4 regions of the Nonomuraea sp. NPDC052634 genome follow, and region 2 is predicted to be linked to each of the others. Evidence: riboswitches for the same ligand, from Rfam matches in the RefSeq annotation. Region 2 holds a riboswitch; each other region holds the start of a gene.

Region 1 (2,805 bases), on a different contig from region 2:
GACACCGATCTGTAGCGCTTTATCGTCAGGGCGTCACATATTTCGGATCATGTCAATAGTGCTGGTCAAGTATGGAAGACGTCATTGCTTGACGACCTTTCCGAGATGCGTTTACGGTCTGCGAGGAGCAACCTGGGTCCGGTCGAGAGGCCCACGTTCTGCGCTGTTGGGGGGGAGGGCTCCCGATGGAAGTGCTCACTGAGGATGTTCAACTCAGCCACGCCGATCTCGCGTTGCTGGCGGAGCTGGCCAAAGGGGTCACGGTCGACAGGGTCGGCAGGCGGCTGGACATCAGCGGCCGCACCGTACGACGGCGGTTGCGGGTCATCTGCGACCGCATCGGCGTCGCCACGGCGATCGAGGCCGTGGCCTGGGCGGCCCGCCGCCAGCTGATCTAGCCGCGCCGATCAAGCCCGGCGGTCAGGGCCGGGCGACGGGCGCTCATTGGCGGCGGATCAGTCGGCGATGCGGACCGCGCCGGCGTAGGGCCTGTTCGCGATGGAGGCGATACGGACGACGTCGCCGGTGCGCGGGGCGTGGATCATCATGCCGCCGCCGAGGTAGATGCCCACGTGGTGCAGGTCGCTGTAGAAGAACACGAGGTCGCCGGCCCGCAGCTCAGAGCGGTCGATGTGCCGTCCGGCCGTCCACTGGCTGCCGGTGTAGTGCGGCAGCGAGATGCCGACCTGCTGGTAGGCCGCCATGACCAGGCCGCTGCAGTCATAGGAGTTGGGGCCGTCGGCGCCCCAGACGTACGGCTTGAGCTGCTGCGTCAGCGCCCACCTCGCGGCCTGGGCGGCCTTGCCGCTGCCCGGGATGGGCAGGTCGACGCGCTGGGCACGGGTGCCGGGCCGGCCCGCCTCGCCGAGCGCCCGGCGGAAGAGGTTGCTCTCGACCTTGGCGACCAGCTTGGTGATCTTGTCGCGCTTGGCGCCGAGGTCGGAGATCAGCTTCTGGACCTCGTCGATGCGGGTCTTGGCGCTCGCCCTGGCGCGCTCCGCGGCCTGCCGGGCCCTGGTGACCTGGTTGACGGCCTCGCCCTGCTGCTGCTCCAGCACGTACGTGGTGGCGGCGCGGTCGAGGAACGTGTCGGGGTCGTCGGAGGTGGCGAAGGCCAGGATGCGGCTGAGCCCGCCGGTGATGTAGGCGTTCTCGGCCAAGGCGGCCGCTTTGGCGCGCTTGGCGGCGAGATCGGCCTCACTGGCGGCCAGGGTCTTCTTCGCGGCCTCAGCGGCCCTCTTGGCGCTCTTGAGCTTCTCCCGCTGGCCGTTGTACTGCTCGGTCAGCTGCTCGATCTCGGTGTGCATCTTCTCGACCTGCTTGGCCAGGTCTTGAAGCGAGGGCTTGGGGTCGGCGGATGCCGAGCCGACGGGGGTCGCGGCCATGAACGCCGCGAGTGTGACACTTATTACACCGAGCAGGCGGGACCGCCGTGCGGCGCGTTTCGGAGGGCGGGCGTGCTTGCCCGCCGTCGTCCTCTCACGCTCGCGCGTACGCTTCACCAACCAGCTCCTTCCATCGGCGCCTGCCGGGTTAGCTGACGGGTTCGGGCCGGAGCAGCCCTACCGGTGGTGCGGATTCACCCCGGGTGGCGTTGGGGGCGCCACCGGCGGTTCCCCGGCTCCTCCCTGCGGAGGATTAGGCGTGTCGCCCGCGCGCGACACGCGGGGAACATCGTCGCTGGACACTAATGCACTCCGGGTTCGTGCTCAACCAGAACTGCCGACTCTGTTGAGGTTTCACAACCGAAGGGTCACAAGGTGATCTCGTGCCTGGCCGTACAGAACCGGTTTTATGCCGGATTTGGCGCAACTTCGGATGGGCTGCACGCCTGCTCGGAGCGCGTGCTCGGATGAGCACGAGTTGTTACAGCATGGGGCGAGACGTGGGAGTTACGGCCGAGCCGTAATGACATCTGTACCCTGGAGGGCCATGGAGCAGGTGGCCGAACTGACAGCAGCCGAGACCGCGGTGGTGGTCCGGCGTGCCCGCACACCCGATGTGCGGGCCATCAGGAGGCTTGTGGACACCTACGCGGGAGCGGGCCCGCGGCTCCTGAAGAAGGCCACCGTCACCCTGTACGAGGACGTACAGGAGTTCTGGGTGGCCGAACGGGGCGGGCAGGTCGTCGGCTGCGGCGCGCTCCACGTGCTCTGGGAGGACCTCGCCGAGGTCCGGACGGTGGCCGTGGATCCGGAGTGCCGGGGCATGGGCGTCGGCCGTCGGATCGTCTCGGCGCTCATACAGCAGGCGAAGGATCTGGGTCTGAGGCGTGTATTCTGTCTGACTTTTGAGGTCGACTTCTTCGCCCGGCTCGGCTTTCGCCAGATTCAGGGCACGCCGGTCTCACCCGAGGTGTACGCCGAACTGCTGGCCTCGTACGACGAGGGTGTGGCGGAGTTTCTCGATCTCGAACACGTCAAACCGAACACCCTGGGCAACACCCGCATGCTGCTCCATCTGACATCGGGTGACGCGGACCCTGACCATACGGAAAGGTGATTGTTGATACCTATGTCGATACGTTGGGCAGCACAGGCATGTGTCCTGACACGTGCCACATGCGCACTTGAAGCGAGGTGACACGGTGAGCACCGGACAGCCGCCGTATCCACAGGACGAATCCGGCGAGAATTCTGCACCCGGCACCCCTTACGGGCCGCAGAACGCGGGCCGCCACCCCGGCGCGCCCGACCCGGACGCGACTGTGGTCGGCTACCGGGCGGACGACGCCTACGGGCAGCAGCCCCAGTACGGACAACAGCAGTACGGCTATGGCCAGCAGCAGCCGTCCCAGCCGGGATA
Region 2 (2,805 bases):
CGCCGAGTCGGCGTACGGCTCCTACGAACAGCTGTGCGCGGACCCGGCGGTGGACGCCGTCTACGTCGCCACCCCGCACGCCCAGCACCTGCAGGTGGCCGAGGCCGCCATCGCGGCGGGCAAGGCGGTGCTGTGCGAGAAACCGCTGGCCGCGACCGTGGACGACGCCGAGAAGATGGTGCGCCTGGCCCGCGAGGCGGGGGTCTTCCTGATGGAAGCGATGTGGATGCGCTTCAACCCGCTCATCCAGCTGATCAAGGACGACCCGCGCTTCGGCGAGATCCGGTCGGTGCAGGCCAGCTTCGGCTTCGCCCACCCGTACGACCCCGCGCACCGGCTGTGGGCGCCGGAGCTGGGCGGCGGAGCCCTGCTCGATCTGGGGATCTACCCGTTCGGGCTGGCCCAGCTCCTGCTCGGCATGCCCACCGGCCTGCACGTCACCGGTAAGCTCGCCCCGAACGGCGTTGACGCGGAGGCGGCCGGCGTCTTGCTCTACCCCGGCGGCAAGCACGCTCTCGTGGCGACCTCATTGCTCGGGAATTACCCGAACCAGGCCAGCGTTGTGGGTACTCAGATGCGCGCGGACATCCAGGCGCCGTTCTGGGCACCGCAGCGGATCGTGCTCTCCGGGCCGTCGATGGAGCCGGAGGAGCACGTACTCAATCCGGCGGACAACGGTTACGCCGGAGAGCTCCGCGAAGTCCGCGCCGCCACGGCCGAAGGCAGGACCGAATCCTCGATCATGCCTCTTGACGAATCCCTTGCCATGATGGGGCTTCTGGCCGAGGCTCGCAGTCAGCTCGGCTGACTTTACTTTTATGGATTTGTAATCCTCTTGCCTCGTGTATTACCTTATGGGGCATCTTAAGGCATACGTCCGGTTTGTCCGGCTATGTCAGACCATCGCACGAAAGATCACAGGTTTGTCCTGTGACCGCTGAATCCGCCACGTGCGGAACCGGGGACCCACGTCCTTTGGGGTGAATCGGCACTTCGGTGCCGTAGGGCAGCTTCCACGCCCGAACCCGTCAGCTAACCCGGTAAGCGGCATGGAAGCAAGGAGTAATCCCCTCGATGGCCAAGCACCGTCTTACCGCTGTCTCGAAGAACACCATTGCCCGCGCCGTGCTCGGCGCCGGCGTCCTGGCCTCGGCCCTCGGCGTCCCCACCGCGGCCCACGCCGACACCTCGATCGCCGTCGCCGCGGCCACCGCCGCGAAGCACCCGGACACCGCCCGCTCCGCCCACAAGGCGGGCGAGCGGGACGAGACGAAGATCAACGTCACCGCCGACCAGGTGCTCGCGGTCGCCAGGTCACAGATCGGCACCTCCGAGAACGCCAAGGGCGGCGGCACCCCGTACCAGCAGTGGTACGCCAACTCCCAGCGCGCGGCCGAGACCGTCGCCCGCGACGGCGGCAGCCGTACCGCTTACCTGAACGCCGCCTGGTGCTCGATGTTCGTCTCCTGGGTCGGCGAGAAGACCGGCGCCCGCCCGCAGGTCGGCTGGGACGCCTGGACCGTCGCCCACGCCAAGTGGTTCGCCGCCAACAAGCGCTTCGGCCACGAGGCCAAGCCCGGCGCCGTGGTGTTCTTCTCCTGGAAGGGCGGCAAGGCGCTGAAGGACATCCAGCACGTCGGCTTCGTCGTCAAGGACAACCGCGACGGCACCATCACCACCATCGAGGGCAACACCGGCAACGGCAAGGTCGAGGAGCGGGTCCGGCCCAAGTCGCAGGTCGTCGGCTACGGCTACCCCGAGTACGCCTCCTGACGCACTCCCACCGGCGGGTGCTCCCACCTTCTTCGTGACGGCAGAACGCGTGCCCCATCACCGGGGTGCGCGTTTCGTCATGCAGGGCTCTCGAACGCCCGGCGCTGGACGGCGTCAAGCTCGGCGTAGAGCCCCGGGACCGCGACGAGGTCGTCATGCGTGCCGCACTGCACGATCCGGCCGCCGTCGAGTACGACGATGAGGTCCGCCATCCGCACCGTCGGGAAGCGGTGGGTGATCAGCAGCGTGACGGCTCCTGGATGGCACTTCGCCGCCTCGGCGTACCGGGCGAAGACCGCGCTCTCGGACGGGGCGTCCAGCGCGGCGGTCGGCGACCGCGGACGTGGCCGTCTCCGACAAGCTCAGCTCCAGGCGGGCGGTCTCGGCGGTCTGCTCAGTGGCGGCGTCGATGCGTGCGGCGGCGCGGCCGCGTACCAGCAGCGAGGGCAGCACGGCCGCTCCGAGCAGCAGCGGAAGCAGCGGATGCACGGCGGCGAGCAGCGCCACGCCCAGCCCGATCCGCACGGCGTGCTCGGCCACCAGGGCGAGCGCCCACACCGCGAAGTACAGGTCCCTGCTCTCCCGCAATCAATCCAATGTGATCACATCGGTGTGCTACACCCGGGACGGCGACCCGGCACGGTTGGGCCGGTCAATCCGGTGTGATCACATTGGACATCACCTGGGCTTACGATGCTTCGGTGATCCATGGTGAGCGGCCGTCGCACGACGAGCTGGTGTCGATGCTGGGAGTGCCCATCACGGTCGAGGACGCCCGCGCCCGCTGGGGCGGGCTCATCGAGGAGGCGAAGAGCGGCCGGACCGTCATGATCATCCGCGAGCGCTGGGAGTGGGCCGCGCTCGTGCCGCTGTCCAAGGTGGGCGGGGTGCTGACCGGCCTGCCGCTCGTGGGGCTGTCCACCGCGCGGTCCAAGCTGGGCGACCTCGTCCGCCAGGTCGCCGACCCGTACAGCGAGCCGGTGGTGCTCGGACGGCACCGCAAGCCCGTCGCCGGCCTGGTCGGCGCGCACG
Region 3 (2,805 bases), 490 kb from region 2:
CGGGAGGCGGCCGGCCCGTACCTCGGCGGCCAGCTCGGCGGCGGCCGTCGTCACGGGCAGCCCGGCGTCGCGGTAGGCGACGTAGTCGGCGAAGCCCTCGTACAGCCAGACGGGCAGGCCGCCGGTGCCGGCGACGACATGGGTGAGCTCGTGGGCGAGGACGACGTCCCTGCCCGAAGGGTTGAGCCTGGCGAACGACTCGGGCACGACGATCACCCGTTCGCCGTCGGCGACCGCTGCGAGCCCGTCCACGCCGCCCACCCGGGCCAGCGCGGCGGCCTCGCGGGCATCGGCCGGTACGACGATCAGGGGGCGTACGGGGCGGGCGAGCACCGCCGAGACCCTTCGGCTCGCCGTGTCGGCCCTGCGCGCCAGCTCGCCGAGCCCCGTGGCGTCGTGGCCCACGACCGTGGACCATGTGCCGCGGCGCACGATGTGCGGGCCCGGCCACAGGTCGCGTACCGGCTGGGGCAGGATCGGCGCGCCGGGCAGCGGGGCGGCGGCCGACGCGAGCGAGGCGGCGGCGAGCACCAGCCCGGCCGCCAGGGCACGTCGGCTCACCTGCTCAGGCACAGCCCCGATGGTAGGTGGTCCCCTGACACGCGAGAGCCCCGTCCGGATCGGGGAGGATCCGCACGGGGCTTCTTCACGCGCCGGGACGGACGGCGCCGACGAAGGACGCCTTACGCCATCCGCTCAGCTTGTCGATGCGTACCCGTTCACCCGTCCGAGGTGAATGGATCATTCTGCCTTTGCCGACGTACATGCCCACATGGCCGAGCCCGTTGAAGAACATCAGGTCACCAGGCTGCAGGTTGCGCCAGGAGACCTTCTTCCTGACGCGGGCGAACTGGCTGCTCGCCACGCGCGGGAGCTTGACGCCGGCCTTCCTCCAGGCGTATTGGACGAGACCGGAGCAGTCGAACGAACCAGGTCCGGTGGCTCCGTAACGGTACGGGTCACCGATCTGCTTCTTGGCCACGGCGACGGCCTTGCTGGCCCTCGCCCTCTGCAGGGCGGCTCTGGCGGCCCTCTTGCGGGCCTTGGCCGAGATGGCGGTGCGGGCGGTGGTGGCCGCCTTCACCGTCATTCCGGCCGCCGCACTGGCTTCGCGGGTCGTCGCCGCCTGAGCCTCGGGGGCATGGAGGACCATACCTCCGGCTGTCACAGTCAACGTGAGTGCGACACCACTCAGGGCAAGGCGGGACAGGCGGGGGTTCTGCAGGGATTCAGACAGGATTTCTCCTTGGGTCTTCCACGAACGCCTACCGGGTTAGCTGACGGATTCGGGCGTGGAAGTCGCCCTACGGCGCGATGGCGCGCCGATTCACCCCTGATCCCTTGGGGACGTGGGATCGCTGGGTCCCCGGCTCCGTGCCTCCTGTCTGCACGGATTCGGCAGGTCGCGCCCCGATCGATGAGTGCGATGGGGATGTCGGGGCCGACCGGCGGATATGTATCTGTCTCACATCGGGAGGGACCGATGATCGGTTCGCGACGACATGGCTTGTCCGCCGCGACGCCAGAAGTTACGCCGAACGGTCACGAATCGGCAAAGCCCGAGTAACGCTGTAAAGATCAGATAGGGGTATTTGTCAGACTCAGAACCGCTGCTGGGACCCAGGCGCCGTGACCAAAATGTGACCTCACTCACAATTCTTTTCCCGCTGCTGTGTAAGGTCCCATCCGCCACAACTGTCACCTTGGTCACAAACGTGAACATCGTTCCCGCGCGATCTCCGGCCTGGGCGAACGGTTGTTGTGACAGACGTAACTTCCGAATTTCCCCGATTTCCGACAGGCCCTAGCAGCAAGATCACGCCCGTGGCCACTGATCAAGTCCGTCGCCACCACGCTCCCTACGAAGTGGCGTAGTAGAAGGAGAGCGACGCGATTCACACATCGAAGAACGGCGACTAAAAGGAATAGCGGCTCCACATGGTGACCGATCGAAAACGGCCGGATGGCAGGCTTTCGGGCCGGTTCCCCGCCCCGCCGGACCGGCCTCGTCACCAAGCCCGAGATCCCCCTGCCACTCGGCTGGATCGCACCCCACCGGATCGGCCGAAGCCGGTTCACCACCCCACCGGACCGGCCGAAGCCGGTTCCCCACCCCACCGGACCGGCCGAACCCCGCAGACCGGCCGAAGCCGGTTCCCCGCCCCGCGGAGCGGCCGAATGGGCGGGCGATGGCCTTGGAGGAGCGCTGACAAAAGCGGCCGGCCCGCTCATAGAGGCTGCGCGCTACGTCGCAGACCTTCGTACGAGCGGGCCGGCCCTTGAGAAACGGGTGCAACCAGGCGGGTCACCCCGCCACGTCAGCCTTACGGGCGGATCGCGCCGACGAGGCGGCGGCCGTACGCGGAAAGCTTGACCACCTTGACGACGTCACCCGTCTGCGGCGCGTGGACGATTTGCCCGTTGCCCGCATAAATACTGACGTGCCCCAAACCCTCGCTGAAGATGAGGTCACCGGGCTGGAGGTCGTCGAGCGACACCCGCCGGTTCGCGCCCCACGCCCACTGCTGCCAGGTCGTCCGCGGTAGCCGCACGCCCGCGGCCGCCCACGCCGCCTGAGTGAGCCCCGAGCAGTCGTACCCGCCTGGACCGGTGCCGCCGAACACGTACGGCTTGCCGATCTGCGCGTACGCGAACCGCAGCACCGCCGCGGCGCTTCCCGAGGCGGGCCCGGTGTACTTGAGCCCGGTGCTGTTCGGGTTGCCCGGGTTGTAGGCGCCCAGCCTGTCGAGCAGCTTCTTCTGCTGCGCGATGAGCTTGAGCACCTCCGCGCGCTCCTTCTGGACG
Region 4 (2,805 bases), on a different contig from region 2:
CCCGCTGTGCCCGTCGTCGGACGAGCGCGCGACGGAGATCCCCTCGTACGACTACGACGTGGTCGTGTTCGAGAACCGCTTCCCCTCCTTCTCCGGAAATTTCGGGACTTATGAGGCCGTGGGCGGGCTGAGCGAGGTCCGTCCGGGTGTGGGGCGGTGCGAGGTCGTGTGCTTCACCTCCGACCACGACTCCTCCTTCTCCGCGCTCTCCGACGAGCAGGTGGTGCTGGTCATGGAGGCGTGGGCCGACCGTACGGCGGAGCTGTCCGGCATCGAGGGCGTCGAGCAGGTCTTCTGCTTCGAGAACCGGGGCGCGGAGATCGGCATCACCATCGCGCACCCGCACGGCCAGATCTACGCGTACCCGTACGTCACGCCCAGGACGAAGCTGCAGCTCGGAGCCGCCGAGCGCTACAAGGGGCCGGGGAACCTGTTCGCCGACGTGCTGGCCGCCGAGCGGGCCGAGGGCACGCGGGTGGTCGCCTCGAACGAGCTGTGGACGGCCTTCGTGCCGGCCGCCGCGCGCTGGCCGTTCGAGGTGCACATCTATCCGCACCGGCAGGTGCCGGACCTGGCGGCGCTGACGGACGCCGAGCGCGCCGCGTTCGCGCCGCTCTACACCTCGGTGCTGCGGGCGTTCGACGGGCTGTTCGGGGTCGTCATGCCGTACATCTCGGCCTGGCATCAGGCGCCGGTGCGTACGGGGCGCGATCTGGCATACCTGCACCTGGAGCTGTTCTCCATCCGGCGGGCGCCCAACAAGCTCAAGTACCTGGCAGGCTCGGAGTCGGCGATGGGGGCGTTCGTGAACGACGTGCGGCCCGAGGAAGCGGCGCGCATGATCCGATCACAGATCGATCACTAATAGATTTCTACTTAAGGTCGCATGACTCATGATCTACCACTAATATCCCCATATGCATCGGCCGTAACGCGGCTGATGCCCGCCTAATCCTGGGCGCGTCGCCCGGGAGCCGGGGACCCAACCGCACCTTGGGGTGAATCCGCTACGGCGGTAGGGAGCGACTCCCATGCCCGAACCCGTCAGCTAACCCGGCCGGCAGAGGGAGAGGAACTCATACGTGGCGGCTTCGTCCCCCGCGAAACTTGCCATCGGTCTCATCGCCGCCGCCGCCATCGCCGTCCTCCCGGCGCACGCGGCGACGGCCGCCCCGAAACCGAAAGAGTCCGAGCTCCGCGCTCAGCTCAAGCAGCTGAACAGCAAGGTCGACAAGCTCATCGAGAAGTACAACCTCAAGCGCGTCGAGCTGGCCAAGGCACAGGAGGCCGCCAGAGCCGCGCAGGCCAGGCTGGCCGCCGCCGAGCAGACCCTGGCCGCCGCCGAGCAGCGGGTCGCCGAGATCGCCCGCCTGCGCTACCAGAACATCGACCCGTCGCTGCCCGGCTTCATGATGCCGGGCGACGCCGGCACCGCGGCCCTGCTCGAACAGCTCACCGCCGAGCAGCAGGCCATGGTGGCGAGCGTCGCCAAGGCCCGCGACGAGCGCAAGAAGGCCAGCGATGAGGCCGCCGCGCTGACCGCCAAGATCAAGAAGGACGCGGCCGAGGTGGCGAAGCAGCGCCGCGAGGCCGAAGGCGTCATCAGCGACATCGAGAAGAAGCTGCGCGACCTGGTGCCGGTCGCCACGGGCCGCAGGTCCAACGGCACCTGGGCGCCCGAGCTGCCCGGCGGCCCCGACAACATCACCCCGCGTACGCGGCTGATGAAGGCCCAGATCGAAAAGAACTTCTCGCTGCCGTACACGGTGGGCTGCTTCCGCGCGGGCTCCAGCGGTGAGCACCCGCTCGGCCGCGCCTGCGACTTCATGATGAGCACCGGCGGCACCATGCCGACGCCCGCCAACAACGCGCTCGGCGACCGCATCGCCGAGTGGGCGCTGCAGAACAAGGACAAGCTCGGCGTGAAGTATGTGATCTGGAAGCAGCGCATCAACTCCGGCACCGGCTGGCGCGCCATGGCCGACCGCGGCAGCATCACCGAGAACCACTACGACCACGTGCACATCTCGATGAACTGAAACCAGGGGATGACCAGGGGATGACCAGGGGATATCGCATCTGGTGATGTACATCCACGAATCGAGACGGCGTTTGCGCCGGCGGCCCCTATGCGGTTGAGCGTTCGGAGTGCCGGGTCCGCGATGGGGCCCTGGGTCGCCTGAACTGACAGCCTCACCCCCATCCAGGAGGCAATGCAGACGCAAGGTGTTCGAGTTGCTCGATGGCCGTGGACATGTCATCTGCGAGGGGATGGACAAGCACGTGGTCGGCGCCGGCGTCGAGTTGCGCTTGAACACGCGCGGCGATGGCGTCCGGGGTGCCCCACGCGACCAGCGCGTCGACCAGCCGATCGCTTCCTCCGTTGGCCATGTCCTGGTGGCCATAGCCGAGACGTAGCCAATTGCGCGCGTACGGCGAATCGGAGCTGGTCTTGCCTCGGTACCGCCGCGCGATGGCACGGGCTTGCTCAGGATCGGGTTCGATGACGAACGCCTGTTCGGGGATGAGTAACTTGTCGCTCCCCAGGGCCTCGCGGACGAGCGCGGTGTGTTCGACCGGGGCCGCATACGAATGGACGCCGTCGGTGCGGTCGCGGGCCAGTTGCACCATGCGAGGCTGCAAGGCGGCCAACACCCGGACGAACGGCGCAGCCGGCGGGTTGCGCGTCATCGCCTGGTCCATCTCGTCGAGATAGTCCCGCATGACGTTGAGTGGACGGCCGTAGTCCAGCCCGCCGGCTTCGACCAGAAGCCGTTGGCTGACGCCTATTCCGAGGACGAACCG

What was found. A riboswitch is a leader RNA that binds a small molecule or an ion and turns the genes downstream of it on or off. The one in region 2 is predicted to bind cyclic di-AMP.
Region 1: linked by a shared signal. The riboswitch ahead of AB0K67_RS23775 (C40 family peptidase) and the one ahead of AB0K67_RS06725 (CHAP domain-containing protein) in region 2 are both predicted to bind cyclic di-AMP.
Region 3: linked by a shared signal. The riboswitch ahead of AB0K67_RS08855 (C40 family peptidase) and the one ahead of AB0K67_RS06725 (CHAP domain-containing protein) in region 2 are both predicted to bind cyclic di-AMP.
Region 4: linked by a shared signal. The riboswitch ahead of AB0K67_RS12755 (hypothetical protein) and the one ahead of AB0K67_RS06725 (CHAP domain-containing protein) in region 2 are both predicted to bind cyclic di-AMP.

Annotation. Positions count from the first base shown of each region.
Region 1 is NZ_JBFATY010000005.1:292,595-295,399, reverse strand. Features, by position in the region: gene AB0K67_RS23780 (LuxR C-terminal-related transcriptional regulator) at 186-398, shown strand; gene AB0K67_RS23775 (C40 family peptidase) at 456-1,385, opposite strand; cyclic di-AMP (ydaO/yuaA leader) riboswitch at 1,508-1,655, opposite strand; gene AB0K67_RS23770 (amino-acid N-acetyltransferase) at 1,933-2,502, shown strand; gene AB0K67_RS23765 (RDD family protein) at 2,588-2,805, shown strand, end outside.
Region 2 is NZ_JBFATY010000001.1:1,474,645-1,477,449, forward strand. Features, by position in the region: gene AB0K67_RS06720 (Gfo/Idh/MocA family oxidoreductase) at 1-808, shown strand, start outside; cyclic di-AMP (ydaO/yuaA leader) riboswitch at 926-1,062, shown strand; gene AB0K67_RS06725 (CHAP domain-containing protein) at 1,075-1,773, shown strand; gene AB0K67_RS06730 (hypothetical protein) at 1,927-2,361, opposite strand; gene AB0K67_RS06735 (hypothetical protein) at 2,475-2,805, shown strand, end outside.
Region 3 is NZ_JBFATY010000001.1:1,967,952-1,970,756, forward strand. Features, by position in the region: gene AB0K67_RS08850 (hypothetical protein) at 1-573, opposite strand, end outside; gene AB0K67_RS08855 (C40 family peptidase) at 647-1,090, opposite strand; cyclic di-AMP (ydaO/yuaA leader) riboswitch at 1,248-1,411, opposite strand; gene AB0K67_RS08860 (NlpC/P60 family protein) at 2,325-2,805, opposite strand, start outside.
Region 4 is NZ_JBFATY010000002.1:16,576-19,380, forward strand. Features, by position in the region: gene galT (galactose-1-phosphate uridylyltransferase) at 1-865, shown strand, start outside; cyclic di-AMP (ydaO/yuaA leader) riboswitch at 936-1,077, shown strand; gene AB0K67_RS12755 (hypothetical protein) at 1,083-2,039, shown strand; gene AB0K67_RS12760 (TIGR03620 family F420-dependent LLM class oxidoreductase) at 2,194-2,805, opposite strand, start outside.